DNA from 3 places in the Paenibacillus sp. JMULE4 genome. Region 2 is predicted to be linked to each of the others. Evidence: riboswitches for the same ligand, from Rfam matches in the RefSeq annotation. Region 2 holds a riboswitch; each other region holds the start of a gene.
The links. Region 2 has a riboswitch for cyclic di-GMP ahead of EXW96_RS07835 (response regulator). Riboswitches for the same ligand answer to the same signal wherever they lie in the genome.
Positions count from the first base shown of each region.

Region 1: another riboswitch for cyclic di-GMP. It lies ahead of EXW96_RS25430 (haloacid dehalogenase-like hydrolase); the one in region 2 lies ahead of EXW96_RS07835 (response regulator).
Region 3: another riboswitch for cyclic di-GMP. It lies ahead of EXW96_RS28435 (aspartyl-phosphate phosphatase Spo0E family protein); the one in region 2 lies ahead of EXW96_RS07835 (response regulator).

Region 1 is NZ_SGWF01000022.1:39,809-45,809, reverse strand. Features, by position in the region: gene EXW96_RS25455 (heavy metal translocating P-type ATPase) at 1-1,099, opposite strand, end outside; gene EXW96_RS25450 (copper ion binding protein) at 1,181-1,381, opposite strand; gene EXW96_RS25445 (metal-sensitive transcriptional regulator) at 1,410-1,751, opposite strand; gene EXW96_RS25440 (response regulator) at 1,921-2,559, opposite strand; gene EXW96_RS25435 (sensor histidine kinase) at 2,531-3,958, opposite strand; gene EXW96_RS25430 (haloacid dehalogenase-like hydrolase) at 4,028-4,711, opposite strand; cyclic di-GMP riboswitch class I at 4,862-4,951, opposite strand; gene EXW96_RS25425 (thioredoxin family protein) at 5,235-5,882, opposite strand; gene EXW96_RS25420 (TlpA disulfide reductase family protein) at 5,903-6,001, opposite strand, start outside.
Region 2 is NZ_SGWF01000011.1:542,630-548,630, forward strand. Features, by position in the region: gene EXW96_RS07830 (aldo/keto reductase) at 83-1,063, shown strand; cyclic di-GMP riboswitch class I at 1,306-1,388, shown strand; gene EXW96_RS07835 (response regulator) at 1,576-1,938, shown strand; gene EXW96_RS07840 (metal-dependent hydrolase) at 2,162-2,854, shown strand; gene EXW96_RS07845 (GNAT family N-acetyltransferase) at 2,872-3,321, shown strand; gene EXW96_RS07850 (ABC transporter ATP-binding protein) at 3,491-5,251, shown strand; gene EXW96_RS07855 (ABC transporter ATP-binding protein) at 5,248-6,001, shown strand, end outside.
Region 3 is NZ_SGWF01000010.1:56,269-62,269, forward strand. Features, by position in the region: gene EXW96_RS02510 (ABC transporter ATP-binding protein) at 1-92, shown strand, start outside; gene EXW96_RS02515 (ABC transporter ATP-binding protein) at 82-693, shown strand; cyclic di-GMP riboswitch class I at 999-1,087, shown strand; gene EXW96_RS28435 (aspartyl-phosphate phosphatase Spo0E family protein) at 1,195-1,380, shown strand; gene EXW96_RS02525 (HD-GYP domain-containing protein) at 1,427-2,059, shown strand; gene EXW96_RS02530 (stalk domain-containing protein) at 2,231-3,874, shown strand; gene EXW96_RS02535 (hypothetical protein) at 4,322-4,819, shown strand; gene EXW96_RS27165 (cyclase family protein) at 4,857-5,093, shown strand; gene EXW96_RS27170 (cyclase family protein) at 5,150-5,377, shown strand; gene EXW96_RS02545 (hypothetical protein) at 5,671-6,001, shown strand, end outside.

The DNA of each region.
Region 1 (6,001 bases), on a different contig from region 2:
GCCGCTTACCGACAGGAATGCTTTCACCCGTCAGCATCGACTCGTCCACAGAAGATGAACCTTCAAGCACGATTCCGTCAACAGGCACTTTTTCGCCGGGTTTCACGATTACAACATCACCTACGGCAACTTCCTCTATCGGTATGGAAACTTCCTGACCGTCGCGAACGACAAGTGCGGTCTTGGCCTGCAATCCCATCAAGGTTTTGATGGCTTCCGATGAACGGCCTTTCGCTAACGCTTCAAACAGTTTTCCGAGAACAATGAGCGTAATCAGCACGGCGCTTGTCTCGTAGTACATAGCAGGCACATGATGCGCCCCAGCCTGGTTGGCCCATTGAACCGTTAAATAAAGACTATAGAAGTAAGCGGCCGACGTGCCGAGCGCCACCAAAACATCCATATTGGCGCTGCCATTCCGAAGCGCTTTATACGCTCCGATATAAAAATGCCGGCCGACGATAAATTGAACGGGCGTTGCCAGAAGCAATTGAAACCACGGATTCATGAACAATTCGGGCACCCAGATCCAGGCGGTAAACGAAAAATGACCGACCATTGCCCATAACAGCGGCAGTGACAAAAGGGAGGAAATGAGAAGCTTCTTTTGTTGTCTCTTGATTTCTTTTTTTCTGTGGTCTGCAGACTCTTGTTTTTCCTGTTTTATCGCTGCTTTGTAGCCGAGCTGCTCCACTTTCCTCACCATATCCGAAGCGGACACCTCAGCAGGTGAATATTCTACTCGTGCCGTCTCCAGTGCCAGATTGACGGTTGCTTTGTACACTCCGGGCAGTTTGCTGAGCCCCTTCTCAATCCGGGCGGCACAGGCGGCACAGGTCATGCCGCTGATTTCAAAATCAACGGCTTCTTTGACGGTATCGTATCCGATCTCTTGAATTTTCCGCTCGATTTGGGGAAGTTTAACTTTATCCGGATCGTAAGTAACGGACGCCTGCTCGAGAGCAAAGTTAACTGTCGCTTCCGATACACCTTCCAGTTTGTTTAATCCTTTCTCAATCCGGTTTGCGCATGCGGCACAAGTCATACCCGATATTTGCAAGGTCGTTTGCTGTTTTTTTGGGGATTCCGTGTTTTGCATGTAAACCGCCTCTTTCATACCCCTATAGGGTATTTATAATAATAAAAAGAAAGGCCACCAGCTAGTGACCCCCCATGCCTGTTAGGCAACCTCGTAGCCTTGTTCTTCAATGGCTTCCTTCACGGCATCCAAGGATAATTTATTTTCATCGTATTCTACAGTAACCGAGTTGCCTTTCAGATCAACACGAGCCGACGCACCTATTTCTTTTAAGGCTTTCTCAATGGAATTGACACAGTGTTGGCAGGACATACCGTTCACTTTAAGTGTTGCTTGTTTCATACAAATCCCTCCGATATTTATGATTTCATTATTTCATTAATTTATTAACCGTAATCAACAATTCGTCAATGACTTCATGTTCTCCGGCCTGGATGCGTTCCACGACACAACTTTTCATGTGTCCTTCAAGCAAAAGCTTGCCAACGCTGTTTAAGGCTGACTGAATGGCCGCGATCTGGTTCAGTACATCGTCACAATAAGTATCCTTCTCAATCATCCCTTTAACTCCGCGAATTTGGCCTTCGATACGGTTCAAACGGGATATCAAGTTGTTCTTCATTTTGTCCGAATGATGGCTTTTCCTTTCGCTTTCTGGAGAACAACAAGAACGGTCAGCTTCATCCGGTAGCAATTCCTCTTGGTTCGCCACGACTTATCACCCCACAACAAATATACTATACCCCCTTAGGGTATGTCAAGATGAAATTATTCTAGTCAAATGAATTTGTTCGTCTTTAACTCAAGAAGAAGCTTAATGTTTGTAGGACAGAAAAACAGCCCGGTCTTCCATTAAAAGCCGGACTGTTTGCTTTGAGATTCTAATCAATTATCCCAAGACGCTTGGCTTTTCGGGCAGCTTCACGGCTGGAGCGGGTTCCCAGCTTCTTCAGAATACGATTCACATGCTTTTTTATGGTGCTTTCAGTTGCATGCAGTTTGCTTTGAATATTTGATTGCTTGTACCCTTTATGAATGAACCTTAATATTTCCTGCTCGGCTGAGGTTAACTGCTTACTACGTTGCTCTCTTTTCATCCGCCGAAATTCCTTCACCAGCACACCAGCCGAATCCGGATGAATGTAATTCAAATTATTGTAGGCAGCGCGAATAGCGCAGGGAATATCTTCGAAGTGGGCCTTCGTTACATAATTGACTGCCCCTGCCGCATACGTATCCATAATTGCCTCTTCCTCGTCGATGCCGGTCAGCATAATGATCTTGGTTTGCTTTATTTCCAAAATATCCATGGCCGCTTCAAGTCCGTCATACCCATTATCGGATAAAATAAGGTCCATGAGCACAACATGCGCGTCACTAAGCCTGGCGAGATGAACCGCATCCTCCCTGTTCGCCGCCGAACCGACGACGACAAGATCATGCTCGCGGCTCAGGAAACTTGTGAGTTGGTCACGCCAGACGGCATCATCCTCAACCAACATAACCTTGATTTGATCCAATGTCCCTCACCTCGGTTAACGGAAGCGAATGGGATCGAATCCTTTTGTGTGGAATTTGAATTACGACCGACGTCCCGACATTCAATTCGCTTTGAATATCGATCGATCCGTCATGCTGCTGAATAACATTGTAGCAGTACGTCAATCCGAGACCGAAGTTTTGCTTGCGATGTTTGGTTGAATAAAATGGATCGAACAAATAGGTAAGCTCGTCTTGTGATATTCCCTTTCCGTTATCCTTAAAGACGATCGTAAGATGCTTCCGCGTTTCGCATACCGAAATGAACAACATTCCTCCCGGCTCCATCGCTTCGGCCGCGTTGACGATGATATTGTGGAACGTTTCCTGAAGATGAACCGGATCGCAGAGTAGATAAATCGCCTTATTATCAACATCCGTATGAACCTGAACGCTCCGCTTTTCCAAGAACACTTTCGTCATCGAAAGCGCGCGGCTTAGGATGTCCGTTACCTCATGAATCCCCTCTTTCAGCATGATATCTTGCGTCCGGTTTTGAATGCGCGTCACCATATCCAGCATATGCTTGGTCGAATCAAGCACAACGGCTGCATCGCTCGCAATTTTCTCCTGATGAGACGAAGCTGCCAGATTTCGAATCTGATCGGCGACAATCCGGATTTTTCCGACCTCATTTTTAATCGTGTGGTTCAATATGCTTGTCCCGTACGAGATGGCGCGCATCGTACCGTCCAACCGGTCCTTTTCGAACTTTATCCGGACGCCGAGTACGCCATATTTGATGCCGAGGAGCAAAAATGTTACCAGCAGAATCGTAATCACAAACGGCATAAACCGCCATACTTCCTGAACATCGAAAAACGCCTTTAATGTATAGTTCGCCACGATTTGAAACAGGATCGGGGGAAATGCAACAATATTGGAAAATAAACGGCTTCTTTTCCGTTTCGGATTCTTCTCTTTCATAAAACTGTATGTTAACAGGATAAGACCAACGATCAGATAAGGTACGCACCAAAAAAACAGCGCTTGAAAGTTATGCTGGATCGGGGGAGTGAACGACGTGAGGAAAAGCATCCCGATGATCGGGATGGGAAGCACCCCTGCGAGGATCATTTTCTTTTTACGGCGGAATAACCCGGAGTAGCTGACGGCGAACATCAAAAAACAATAAGGAAGTCCATTATGATTCATAAACGAGCCGAACATGTGCATCTTTAATAAGAATGCTTCAAGGGAAGGCGTAGAGATTTGATACTGCTCCAGATAGGGCAAGATCGTTTCGGTTACCGCGCGCGACAATCCCCCGCCACCGCCTGTAAATGCGGTAAATGCCGCCCAGCGTGTCGGTTCATTTTTGGGATTGATAATCAGCAAAATGGCTGCAATCGTCCACAATGCAATGAGTACAAAGACCATTCGGTCCAACTCCTTTAATCGTTTTGACTACCGATTAAAGAGGAGCGCCGTCGTGGACAGAGGCTTCAATTATGCTCGAATCAAGACAGCCTCCCTCTGTATCGACTTCATCCATTTCTTTTTCTTGTTTGCCACGATGATCGGGTAATGGACATGCTCCAGCATCGGCAGATCGTACTTGGAATCTCCAATCGCCATCGTCATTGCAGGATTCAAGCGTTGGATGTAATTGCGCTTAAATCCTTTCAGCTGAGAAAAGTCGATTCGAATCCTCGAATCCTGTTTAACGACGGGCAAACATACATAGGGAACCTGAAAATACGCTCCGTAATGCTTTACGATCAAATCGAAATTGGTTGACAACAACGTGACCTGAACTCCTTTTTCCTTCAAATAAAAGATGAGATCGTGCACAGGAACGATAAATTGCCTCTTGAGCATTTCTTCAAAATACCTTTGAGCGTATTTCTCTAGCTGTTCATAGGCGTACTTCCCGAACTTTCTTTGCACAAATACGTGATTAAACCAATCTCTCGACAAACGATCCACTGCAAGATAGAATGGAGCCGCAGCCAAGCAGTAAACAAGAAACAGCCACCATAGCAGCCGGTTCTTCAGGCGTTCTCTCTTGATGAACAAGTAAAACTGTACGATGTTGCTTTTGGTAATCGTATTGTCGACATCAATAACCGCATGATTCACCCCATTGGCCAATATTCCGTCAAACTGCGAAAAATCTCTACTGTGCTTCATTACATCTCCCCTCAGTTAGTTTGAATTTCCTAAGACCTCGATCTCACATTAATCCCAGGACATATCGAAGACGATCACTTCCTTTCGTCAATTTTTTCTAAAAAACAAAAAAGACACTACCCCAAACACGTAGTATCTTCTGGATGACTGTAGGGTAACCCGGCTATCATTGCATAATATTATGCAGAAGACCCGTGGCTTTGCGTCCCTGCCTTTCGAACAGGTTTGCCATTATCCAAGTCAGACTTATTACCTATTATTATATTACCAGGTTGTGGAACAGGCAAGAACCAAAATGGGAAATTTTTGAATTTGTCGAATAATCGCTTGAAAGAGTTTAGTACTTTTTTCCTCAGGCCCAGATAGTCTTTGTTCTCAAATCATATTTGGTAGATTATCGTGACATCTAGCGACACGTCTATTTCAACTCCACCGATGAGTGCAGAATTGAGTGATATTTGCCATGGTAACCCGACATTGGAATAATAAAAGGCTTTTAAACCTTCTTTGCTTACATGATTGGCTAACGAGAAATCGTCCATTCCAATTTGATATCGGTAATTCCATAGGCCGCCAAGGTACGATTGAGCAACGTCTTCATCCGATCGGTTTCTTCCATGCTCACTTCATTTGTCGAACGGAGCGTTACGACGCAAGAATCATGATGAAAGGAAACCCGCTCAAGCGAAGTGTCTGCCGGAAACGGATTGTCAAATCCTTCAGGCCGGGTGCGCAACAATTGTTGAATCGTTGTTATTCTTGGCGCTTTAACGGAAGTCTTGTTGATCACCGTTGTCTCCACCGGAACGGCGTTGCCGTTTTGGAACAAATAGATCGTGTAAGTTTCGGTAGTCTCCCGGTTTTCTTCCCGCGGCGCTTCCGATCGCAGCGATCCTTCTTCTATCTGTCTAATCAAGTTCCATACCTCTTCCGTTTCTTTAAAACCTTCAATACGGTACAATTCAACGCCGCTGTCATCCAAAAAGAGCGTGGTGGGATTCATCTTAATGCGATATCGATTGGTCGTTTCATGGTCAACATCCACATAGACGACTTCATATGCAAGCTCTTTTTTGCAGGCAAGCAATTCTCCGATGACCGTATTCATGGAGCGGCCCATCGGACAAGCGGATAGTGTTAACAAAATCAATTTTTTAACCGATTGACTCATGCGGCATAACCTCTCCCGTCTTATTTGATATTGGAAACAGCTTCTTTCATAATGTCGTAATTAATCGCGCCCTGAAACTTTTCCCGAATCACTCCGTCCGAGTCCAGCAAGAATGTCGT
Region 2 (6,001 bases):
CGTAAACCAATGTGCGCTGAATGCATAGAAGGCGGATTCTGTCGGCCGATGCCTTTGGCTCATGAAGAGGAGGGAAGGTTAGATGCAATACCGTACACTAGGTAAAACAGGAATGAAAGTATCCAGTCTTTGCTTCGGCACAATGTCCTTCGGAGGTGCAGCCGACGAGGCGGCCTCTATGGCCATGTTCCGAAGATGCCGGGAGGTAGGCATAAATTTCTTTGATTGCGCCGATGTGTATAATAAAGGGCTTGCAGAAGAAATATTGGGCAAGTGCATTGCCGGAATCCGCAATGATGTCATTCTTACCAGCAAAGTTCACGGGAAGACCGGAGAGGGCATCAATGACCGGGGCTTATCACGCAGGCACATCATGCTTGCGGTAGAGGAAAGCTTGAAGCGGCTCGGAACGGACCGGATCGAATTGTATTTCGTTCACGCTTTCGATTCGGAAGCGGATATGGAAGAGATTTTGCGGGCTATGGACGATCTTCAGCGGCAGGGAAAAATACTGCATCCGGCAGTCAGCAACTGGGCGGCTTGGCAGATCGCGAAGGCGCTTGGGATTTCAGCCAGGGAAAGCCTTGCCCGGTTTGAATGCATTCAACCGATGTACAACCTGGTGAAACGTCAGGCGGAGGTCGAAATTTTACCGATGGCTCAATCCGAGCGGATGGGCGTCATCTCCTACAGCCCTTTGGGAGGCGGACTGTTGACAGGGAAATACGGTGTCGGCCGAAAGCCTGAACTGGGGCGGCTCGTTGAGCAGGCGAATTACAAGCTTCGTTATGCCGATGCAGGCTATTACGAGACGGCGGACCGCTTCACCCGGTACGCGGATGAGCATGGCGTTCATCCGGTTTCATTAGCGGTGGCATGGGTCATGTCTCATCCCGGGATCACGGCCCCGATCATTGGCGCCCGCAATGTTGAACAGTTGGAGCCCTCGCTTGGAGCGCTGAACATAGACATGACTCCGGAGTGGAGAAAGGAGATTTCCGCACTATCTCCTGAACCCCCATTAGCGACAGACCGATCCGAGGAAGCTGCCCATTCAAGATGAAACCGGATGCTGAAGAGGGACGGGCACGTCAGAGGCGGCATAAGCAGTGAACATCCGGGATTCTCATATTGATCATGGCGCTCTATAGCTTACTGATAAAAATTGACAAAATTGTGGCAATGCCTGGAACGAACAGGTATAATTATAGATAAGAATAGAAGAGACGTTTAACCTTATTCAGGCCGAGAGTTCGCTCTTGTATTTTCACCATAGGATGCTATAATACATTTGATTATCGGTTCACTCGACTAAGGCAACCCTGGTGAAAGTCAAGGACGCAATGCTAAAGGGACTAATGTGCAAACTACGTCAGCCAGTTGCCGAAGGACCGGAGGAAATCGTCTGATACGGGCCTCCTTTACGGCAAACGGGAGGTCTTTTTTAGTGACCCGGCATCTCATCTCAAGTTTTTTCGAGTGTTACAAATCAGCTTGACTGATCACTTGCCATTATAGGACCGTGCTGCCACTTATCCTTGCGTACATACATCATACAAGTGGGGGTAATCCGGCGTGAAAAAAATTATTATCGTAGACGATTCTTTATTTATGCGTATGATTCTCAAAAATTCCCTGATCGAATTTGGGTATGAAATCGTGGCGGAGGCAAGCAACGGGCTGGAGGCCCTGACGCTTTATTCCGAGCTTAAACCGGATCTGGTTACGCTGGACATAACCATGCCGGAGATGGACGGCCTTACGGCGCTGAAGGAAATCAAGACGATGGACCCGGATGCCAAAGTCATCATGGTGTCGGCGATGGGGCAGCAGGCGCTTTTGATTCGTGCGGTTTCTATGGGGGCCATCGATTTTATCGTCAAGCCCTTCAGCAAAGACCGTGTAAGGGAGGCATTATTGAAGGCTTTTGCCGGATGAACCGGCCGGTTTTTCAAATAGGCGTTGGGTATGGGATGGAAAGTTTACGGTCCGCCTTTGAAATCGTGAAAGATGAGGGGTGGGGCTAGCGCACCCATGAACCGTCCGATGATCTTGCGGACGTTTTTCTTTTTTTGAGTTTATGGCGGGTTCTTTGTTACAATGTACATACGATGCTTGTCCTAAAGGAACCCGATTCCCATACCAAGGAGGAGTAACCATTATGGAAATTCGCTATCATGGGCATTCTTGCGTGCAACTCAGTCACGAAGGACACTCTCTGATCATTGATCCGTTTATTTCCGGCAATCCTTTGGCAGCTACCAATCCGGAGGATATCAAAGTGGAGCACATCCTGCTTACCCACGCACATCCGGACCATATTCTGGATACCGTGCCGATCGCAAAAAACAATGATGCCACCGTCGTTGCCACCTTCGAGCTGGCAACGTATATGAGCTGGCAGGGAGCGAAGACGTTTGCTATGAACATTGGCGGCCGTACCTCTCTGGGCTATGCGGAGATCGAGATGATCCAGGCTTTTCACAGCTCCGGCATCGTGCTCGAAGAAGAGAAGAAGATCATCTATGGAGGCATGCCGGGCGGCTTTATCATCCGGTGGAACGGTTTGACGCTTCTTCACAGCGGGGATACCTCACTGTTCTCCGACATGAAGCTCATTGGCGAGCGCAACCAAATTGATGTGGCGTTTCTGCCGATCGGCGACGTGTTTACGATGGGACCTCAGGATGCGGCTCTTGCTGCAGAATGGCTGAAGGCCAAGACCGTCGTGCCGCTGCATTTCAATACGTTCCCGCCGATCAGGCAGAATGCGCAAGCGTTCGCCGACAGCCTCACGTCAAAAGGGATTACCGGCAAAGCTTTGCGGCCGGGTGAAGTTTGGACGTTTTCATAGACCCGGGAGGTTTCGGCTTGAATCTGAACATTATACCCGTACATACGGAGGAGCAGCTGAATGACTGCTTTTCCGTTCGCATGAACGTTTTTGTACAAGAGCAGCAGGTTCCGCCTGACCTTGAAATGGATGAGTTCGACGTCTCATGGTCGGCGTGCCGGCATTTTCTCGCGGCGGACGGCGAGAAGCCGGTCGGGACTGCACGCTGGCGGATGTATGACTCCCGGACGGCGAAGCTCCAGCGGATCGCGGTGCTTGCTCCTTATCGCGGTCGGGGGATCGGCCGCCTGCTCATCCAGGCGATGGAGGAGGATATCCGGTCGCAAGGTGTGCCTGCGGTCATCCTGGATGCACAGACACAGGCAGAGCCATTTTACCGCAAGCTGGGCTATGAAACGATCTCTCCCGAACCTTTTCTTGACGCGGGCATATGGCACGTGCGCATGCGCAAGCAGTTGACCGGTTAAGGCTGAGAAGTCCCAAAAGTGGATATCATTTACTATATCGTGTACTCTGTATTCTGTAAGCTTCCGCTCCATTGACGCGGCGGCTTTTTATTTTTTCCTTACGATCTGTCGTGGATTAGGCTCGTCGGCAGGCTGCAATGTTTTTACGCAAAGGGGGCTGCGGGAGAGTATGAAAAAGGTGATTCCTAAAATTCCGGCCAGAGAATATGCCGGCTTGCTGCGCCAGTATCTGAAACCGCAGATGAAAAGCATGGCCGTTCTTGCGGTGCTGCTGTTAAGCGGCATCGTGATGCAGCTCGTCAATCCGCAAATCATCCGCTACTTTATCGATACGGCGCAATGGCAGGAGAGCAGCAGGCCGCTGGTCTTTGCTGCCGTGTTATTTATTGGCGTTACCTTGGTGCAGCAAGCCGTGGCGGTTGGGGCGTCCTATGTGGGGGCCAACGTTGGTTGGATTGCAACGAACCAATTGCGCGAGGCCGTGGCGGCGCACTGTTTGAAGCTGGATATGTCGTTTCACAAGTCGCAAACCTCCGGAGCCATCATTGAGCGGGTAGATGGGGATATCAACAATTTGTCCAATTTTTTCTCCAATTTCGTGATCATGCTGGTAAGCAATGTCGTGCTGATTGCAGGCATGCTGGTGCTGCTGTTCCGGGAAGGCTGGCTGATCGGCACGGGGATGCTTTTTTTTGTGGTTTTTGCCATTGCCGCTATCCAGTATATCCGTAAATTTGCAGTGCCCCACTGGGGGAAGCTCAGGCAGATGAGCGCCTCATTTTACGGTTTCCTTAGTGAGCATCTGGAAGGTACGGAGGACACGCGCGCCAGCGGAGCGACAGGGTATGTGATGCATCGTTTTCATCTTCTGCTGCGCGAATGGCTGCCGATCCGTATTCGGGCGTATCTCGGCTGGGCTTCTATGTGGATTACGACGCTGCTCGTGTTTACGATCGGAAACGCGGTAGCGTTGGGCATCAGCTATTATTTGTGGCGCCAGGGCTCGATTACGATCGGAACGGTGTATATGATTTTTTACTATACCGAGCTGATGGCCAAACCGATTGAGCAGATTCGGACGCAAATGGAGGACCTGCAAAAAGCCGATGCCAGCATTGTACGCATACGCGAACTGCTGCAGACGCAATCACTGATTCAAGACGGCAGGGGCGCCGCTCTGCCGGAAGGGCCGCTATCCGTTGAATTCGACCGTGTCGGATTCGGATACGATGCGGAGACCGCAACGCTGGAGGATGTGAGCTTCCGCCTCGAGCAGGGTCAAGTGTTAGGGCTTCTGGGCAGAACAGGCAGCGGCAAAACCACGCTGGCCCGGCTGCTCCTGCGCTTTTACGATCCGGGGCAAGGACGGATTACGATCGGGGGGATTGATATTCGGGAGACCAAGCTTCATGAGCTGCGGGACCGTGTCGGGATGGTGACGCAAAATATCGAGATTTTTCAAGGGACGGTACGCGATAATTTGACGTTCTATGATGAATCGGTGAACGACGGGAGAATCGAACAGGTGCTCCGGGAGCTGGGCTTGGCATCATGGCTTCGCTCGCTGCCTCACGGCCTGGATACCATGCTGGAGTCCGGGGGAGGAGGCTTGTCGGCCGGAGAGGCTCAACTGCTGTCGTTCGCCAGGGTGTTTTTACGCGATCCGGGTCTTGTTATTCTTGACGAAGCTTCGTCAAGGCTGGATCCGGCAACCGAACAGCGGATCGAACAAGCGATGAACCGTCTGCTTCTCGGCCGCACCTGCATTATCATTGCGCATCGGCTAACGACGGTTCAAAGAGCCGACCGGATTCTGGTACTGGATAATGGGCGTGTTGCAGAGCAAGGGGAACGGGTAAGGCTGGCTGCTGACCCTCATTCCCGTTACAGCCGAATGCTGCAGTTGGGAATGGAGGAGATGCTGGCATGACGACGCTCTCCTTCTTGTGGAAGCTTACCCGGTACCGCAAAGGCTTGTTTTTATGGAATGCCTTGGCGTGGTCGTTGATTTATTTGGCGCCGATCGTACCGGGTCTGATTATGAAGCAGTTTTTTGATATGCTGACTGGACATGCGCTGTACAGCTTCGGGATTGGGGCGCTGATCGCATTCCTTCTTTTATCCGCGCTGGCCAGGGTCGGGTTTATTCTTTTCGGCTTCATGACCGACGTTCACTTCCGTTTTCGGCTCGGCGGTTTGCTGCGCCGAAACTTGCTGAAGCATGTGCTCAAAGAGCCTGGAGCGCGAGCCATTCCGGGATCGTCGGGAGAAGCGATCAGCTCGTTTCGGGATGACGTCGAGCAAGTGGAGGAAACCGTCAGCTGGTCGGCGGATGCGCTGGGGATGATGTTATTTGCCGCCGTTTCCTGTTTTATTCTCATCCGGATCGATGCACAAATGACATTGTGGGTATTTCTGCCGCTGATTATCGTCGTAATGGTGGCGCAGCTGTCTACGGCCATGCTGCAGAAGTATCGCGCCGCCAGCCGGGAAGCGACCAGCCGGGTTACCGGGGCGATCAGCGAGATGTTCAGCACGGTGCAATCCGTTCAGGTTGCGGGTGCGGAAGATCGTGTGATCGGACGCTTTAAACGGCTCAATGCCCAGCGGCGGGAAGCCATGCTGAAAGACCAGCTGTTTACCGCCTCCCTGGATTCGGTCTTCTCCAACGCCGTGAATT
Region 3 (6,001 bases), on a different contig from region 2:
GCTGTCCGATGGCTACGAACGAATGCATGAACTCTCTGCCCGAGATGCGATGGCTGCGCGGCGGATCGGTGAGGTGCATCCATGCTTCTTGAAGGGCGAAATCTGGGTTTTCATTACGAAAGGGCCTCTTGGATATTCAGGGGGATAGACATCATGATCAAGCCCGGTGAAGTGGTAGGGCTGGTCGGGCCAAGCGGCTGCGGCAAGTCCACTTTAGCCCGCATGCTGGCCGGCTATGAGAAGCCCAAGGAGGGAAGCGTTCTGTTGAATGGCGCTCCTCTGCCTTCCAAAGGCTTTCTTCCGGTTCAGCTGATATTTCAGCATCCGGAAAAAGCGGTCAACCCGCGATGGCTCATGCGGTCCGTACTGAAGGAGAGCTGGGACCCCGATGAACAGCTTCTTGCCTCTTTAGGCATTGAGGAGGAATGGCTAAACCGGCGGCCCGGCGAGTTGTCCGGCGGCGAGCTCCAACGATTCTGTATCGCCAGGGCCCTTGGTCCTAACACCCGTTTTTTGATTGCCGACGAGATTACCACGATGCTCGATGCCATAACCCAGGCCCAAATCTGGCATGCGGTGCTAGAGGCGGCCGAAAAGCGCGGTATGGGAATGCTTGTGATCAGTCATGATCAGCATTTGATCGGACGGGTTTGCACCCGGGTAATGAAATGGGGCTCTTCAAGGACGCTTTAGGGGGTTGACAACAAGCCGCGAAATATAAAACTTCCGAACCGGCAGGGGACTGGAAATCGGCATGTAAAACACACCAGCTGCGAATTTAGTTTCGTACTGGTGTTTTTTTAATGTAAAAAGACCTAGATGATATTCTAAAATATAGTACTAAAGACTCGTAAAAATGATAGTCAAATTGTGGAAAATGTGTTAGAATAAAAGAAAAGATGTCGAAACACCATAAATTAACACTATCCATGTCGATAGTTTTGACGATATACATATTTCTTTTGCACCAAATTGTAAACAATGTACAACCAATGATAGTCCGATCAAGGCACAGCCATTGAAAAGTGGTGTCGCAAAGCTAAAGGGGCTAACGTGTGGAAACACACCATGCCAGCCAGCCGCCGGAATGAGGAAGAAAACCCTTCATTCGGAGGGTTTTATTTTTTTTTGTAATCGAAAAAGATGGCTTCGTTAAAAAGAGGATGTTGTAGCCTGTGAGGATGGTGAGAGGCCATGTACGGTGTTTTTAATGAAAAGCGATTGAAACATTTATCGGAAGAAATTGAGAGAATTCGATTCAAAATGCATGGCATATTCAACATCAAGCTTTGTTTATCCGATCCGGAAGTTAAAGCATTAAGCAAGGAATTGGATTGTGCGGTGATCAGATACCAAGAGTATATCAAGCGATTGACATGAATGAAATAAGGACAATGAGAGGTATTTTACGGAAAGGGTGATGTCAGTGAACGGTGAACAGGCGGTAAACGGACTAACACAATTGCTGGTCAAAGATATAGTGACCTATGAGCATAGTATAAGGGTTGGAAAAATGGCCAAGCTGATGGCGGCCTATCTGAACTTTGATGAATTGCAAACCCAAAAATTGATTGCAGGATGCTGTTTACACGATATTGGCAAGGTACATATCCATGACTCCATTTTGAAAAAGAAATCCTCGCTCACACAGGAAGAGTGGAAATATATGAAGTGTCATGCTTTTTTCGGAGTTCAGATGGCCATCATGGAAGGAATTACCGATCAGGATGTCATCGATACCATTCATTATCATCATGAGCGTTGGGACGGTACAGGCTATCCCAGCGGCTTGAAGGGAAACGACATTCCTGTATATGCCCGCATTTGTTCGATATTGGATGCTTTCGACTGTATGATATCGGATCGCCCCTATAAAAAAGGGATGTCCATACAGCACGCTCGCGAAGAACTGCTGAACCAGAGTTATTCGCAATTTGACGGTCATTATGTTCAGGTGTTTCTCACCATCCAGGATATGATATTGGAACATATTCAAAGAGACTCCGTACATTCGATCGCCTATCATACGAGAGCTATATATCATTCGGGAATCGTATGACGATGAGATGAGTAGGTCACCGCCGGTGGCTTATTTTGGCTTTTGACGGCTGAAAATGTTACAAATTATTGTTTTTTGATAGGACGGAAGGAAAATGAGGGGAGGGTAATGAATTAAAATTAAAGAAGGGCAGGAAGAGCCGAAGCATACAAGATTGGAGGGAAATCAGAAGTGAAGAAGGTTCTTACATCCACGACATGGAAGGTATGGCTTGCCTTTTGGATGATGATCGCCATGCTGACCATTCCGGCCCCGAGAGCGGACGCGGAATCGTTCTCCTATTTCGGGTATCCGAAAGGAACGGTGGGCATATCCAAACCAACCATCGGTTTTGAGCTTGGCGAAAGGAACGGACTGCAGGTTGGTTCGTTTAATATGAAGCTGGATCAAAAGCTTGTTTCGGGGACTTTTGATAAAGAAACGATGAGTTTTACATATACACCGACTGCGGGATTAACGCCAGGGGAGCATTCGGTTGAAGTGCAGCTGCAATTTACCGGTTATCAGACGGTCCATTTGAATTGGACGTTCACGGTAGCAGACAACCCTATAAGCGAAGTTCCCGCCGCATACTCACAGAACCGTCAACTGGGTCTGAAAGCGATCAACGATTATCGCATGCTTTACGGATTAAAGCCGGTCAAGCTCAACGGGAATCTGACGTTAGCTGCCCAACTCCATGCCCAATATTTGTTCACGAACCGTGCAGCGGAGACGACGCCTTCGGTTTCGCTGCATGATCAAAAGAAGGGATTGCCCGGTTATATAGGAGCCACCCCTTCCGAGCGTGCGGTTTATGCCGGATATTTTCGCGGCGTCGGAGAAAATGTTTCTTTTAAAACGGGAAATCTCGTGGATTCCATCGACCAGCTGTTTGATGCGCCGTATCACCGCAAGCCCTTTTTAATGCCGCATGTTACGGAAGCAGGTATAGAGATGGTCGGGGATTATGTCGTCATCATGTTTGGCTATGGGGAAAACTCCGAAACGGAGATGACGGTCTCTCCTGCCCCCGGGGATCCCTATGTTCCGCTGATTTTTGACGGTTACGAAAATCCGGATCCAATACGTATGCATGCGGCAAGAGATTATCCCGTCGGGTATCCGCTTAAGGTAGTCGTAACGGGAAAAGGCGTTGGCGAAGTCCAGTTGCTTGAAGCGACTTTGAAGGATGAATCGGGTCAACCGGTGAAGCTGCTGCAAAACAGTCCGAGCAATGACGATCATTTAACCAACAGCGTCATCTTAATTCCACCCGAGCCCCTAAAGCCAGACACTTCATATGCTGCATATGTGAAGCTGGGCGTAACAGTGAACGGGGTATCCCAAACGCTCGAGAAAGCCTGGAATTTTCATACGGAGCCGGTTCGCGGCATCGGGAAGCAGAAGCTGCATACAGACATCGCCGCGTATGTGAAGCTGACAGAGCAGAAAGACAGAATTCAGCACGTGGTCACCTTCAAGCTGGACGATGATAGCTATACAGTGGATAACGTGCCGTTCCCGTTGAAGAGGGCTCCGTTTATTGAGGAAGGCACGTCCTATTTATGGGTCAGGGACTTGGCCGCGGCGCTGGGAGCCGAAGTGACTTGGGATGACGAACGCAAAGCGGCGGTCTATACAAAAAACGGCCGCGTAATCACTTTCTTTACGGGTCGTAACGTGTATGCCATTAACGGTATTGAACATACTACGGAATCGCCGGCCCGACTGGTAGACGAACTCACCATGATTCCGGTACGCCTGCTGTCCGAGGTTTTGGGAGCGCAGGTAGAGTATCTGCCGGAAACGCGGACCGTAAAAATTGTATATTGATACGTTTGAAGAAGCTGAAGGGTCCCGGTGATATGCCGGGAGCCTTTTTTTGGTATGCCCAGCATGGGCGTCATCTTTAGGGTGAGAGTCCCGAACGGGGGCTGGCGAGCGCCTACCGTAGCTGAGGGCAAGACCCTCTATGTCAATATAGAATGTACGTTCGGTTTTTGGGACGGATATCTCCCACTTCGTAACACTGGAGAGTCAGAGGTGTGTTTAATCGCCTCCTCGCCTTTTCGATCCAAATCAAGCAATACATATTTTTTGAACAAGGGACTTGCATGTTTTCATAGGTGAGAGGACGGGGGTTAGCCGCCCCCTCCTACTCGATTCTCCATTTCGTTTATACGCCTAAGAGGATATTCCGCAAGGAACCCGAATATATACAGATAGTTGAAGCAGAAGCTGAGGCCGTTAGCCAATCATGGATAAGGGAGGAATGCGGATATGATCAACATCCTGCTTTTGTTCTTGTTGATCATGAATCCGGGAAATCCGGTCGATTCTCATGAAGATTACATTTTTGATGCGCGTCAGGCATGGGTCGGTCAAACCGCAGCGGGAATGACGATCCAAGATTTGGATGTTCAACCGATCAATGAGTCGGATTATTGGGCTGTAGTCAAATTTAAAGGCAAGACCACGGTTTGCGGAGAGATTGTTTTTATCGACGATAATGAATCCGGTGAAGGGTGGGGACTGCTTAATCATTTTACCCCGAGCAGCCATTGCGCCGCCAAAATTCCGGTAACCGACGTCGGGAAGCAGCGCAACGGTTTTTCGTTGACCGATAACCCTGCCCGGCAGCTTGAATCATTAAAATTAAACGGTAAACGTTATCAGATCACGCTGATCATCGATGATTATGAAATCTATCAGACCGGTAAGGCTCAAGAAAACAAAGCGCGTCTGATTAAAGTTGTAGATGCGGTGAAGTTGGATTAACATCAAAGAGTCAACGAGAATTCTTGGGGAGGAAGACATGAGGGTTATTGATTTATCGGAGACGATAATGGATGGAATGACCGTTTACCCGGGTGATCCCGAAGTGAAGGTTGAAGTGGTTCATACCCGCGAAGAGCATACATGGGAGCTGCGTCAATTGACGTTGGGCACACATACCGGAACGCATGTCGATGCTTTCTCACATATGCATCAGGGGGGAAATCCATCGATGAGATTCCTGTCGAACGATTTTTCGGAACGGCGCAGCTTGTAAAATTACATTCGGAGTGGCCGGTTCGTCAAGGCTTGTTTTTTATAGAAGAATGCGGAATGGAACAGTTTGAACGAATTAAACAAGCCAATCCGCCTTTTGTAGGAGGAAACCTTACAGAAGCTGTGGAGAGAAACCTGTTGGCGATCGGAATCCTCACCTATACGAACCTGGTAAATCTGGAATTGCTGCCTTACGGAAGAAGCTTCATGTTTTATGGCTTCCCTCTTAAAATTAGGCACGGGGACGGGTCTCCGGTGAGAGCCGTTGCCATACTTGATCATTGAATCGCAAGGGTATCCGTTCATGGTTGTAACGGGTACCCTGTTTGCGTCGAATCAAAATGATCCGAATTTTCGCATGCACCGTTTCTTTTTTCCCCGGCTGCACTTTACATCCAACGATCGTAGATTTAAATTCAAGGAATGATTCTGAATCGAATGTCAATTAAATACAATGAAATATCGATGTCTCTACGGGAGGAGGGGCACATAGCAGCGGAAAGCTAAGGACGGGATTGTAAGCGTTAACAATCATAGTGTGAAAACTTCTTCAGCATTACGGGAACGAGGTGATTACAGTGGGAACTCGCTTATTATCGGAGCATATGATTAAAAAACAGTATCCTCATTTGAGATATGTAAGAATTCATACCGACGGCAACAATAAAGCCACGATCTATGCATGGAACGATAATTTGCAATTACCCGATAAGGAAATAACCAAGTTGAAGAAATTCGCTTCCGGTTATTTGCCTCAGCACGTTTGTTATCAAGTCAAATCCTATGACAAGATTGAAGCTGACCGGGTCCCGCAAGTTGGTGAGCTTCCGGAGGCTGTGGTTCAAGCGGCAATGAGCAGAAGCTTAAATCAAAACCGCATCGTCGAGGTGATGAATGAGCTGTTTTCCA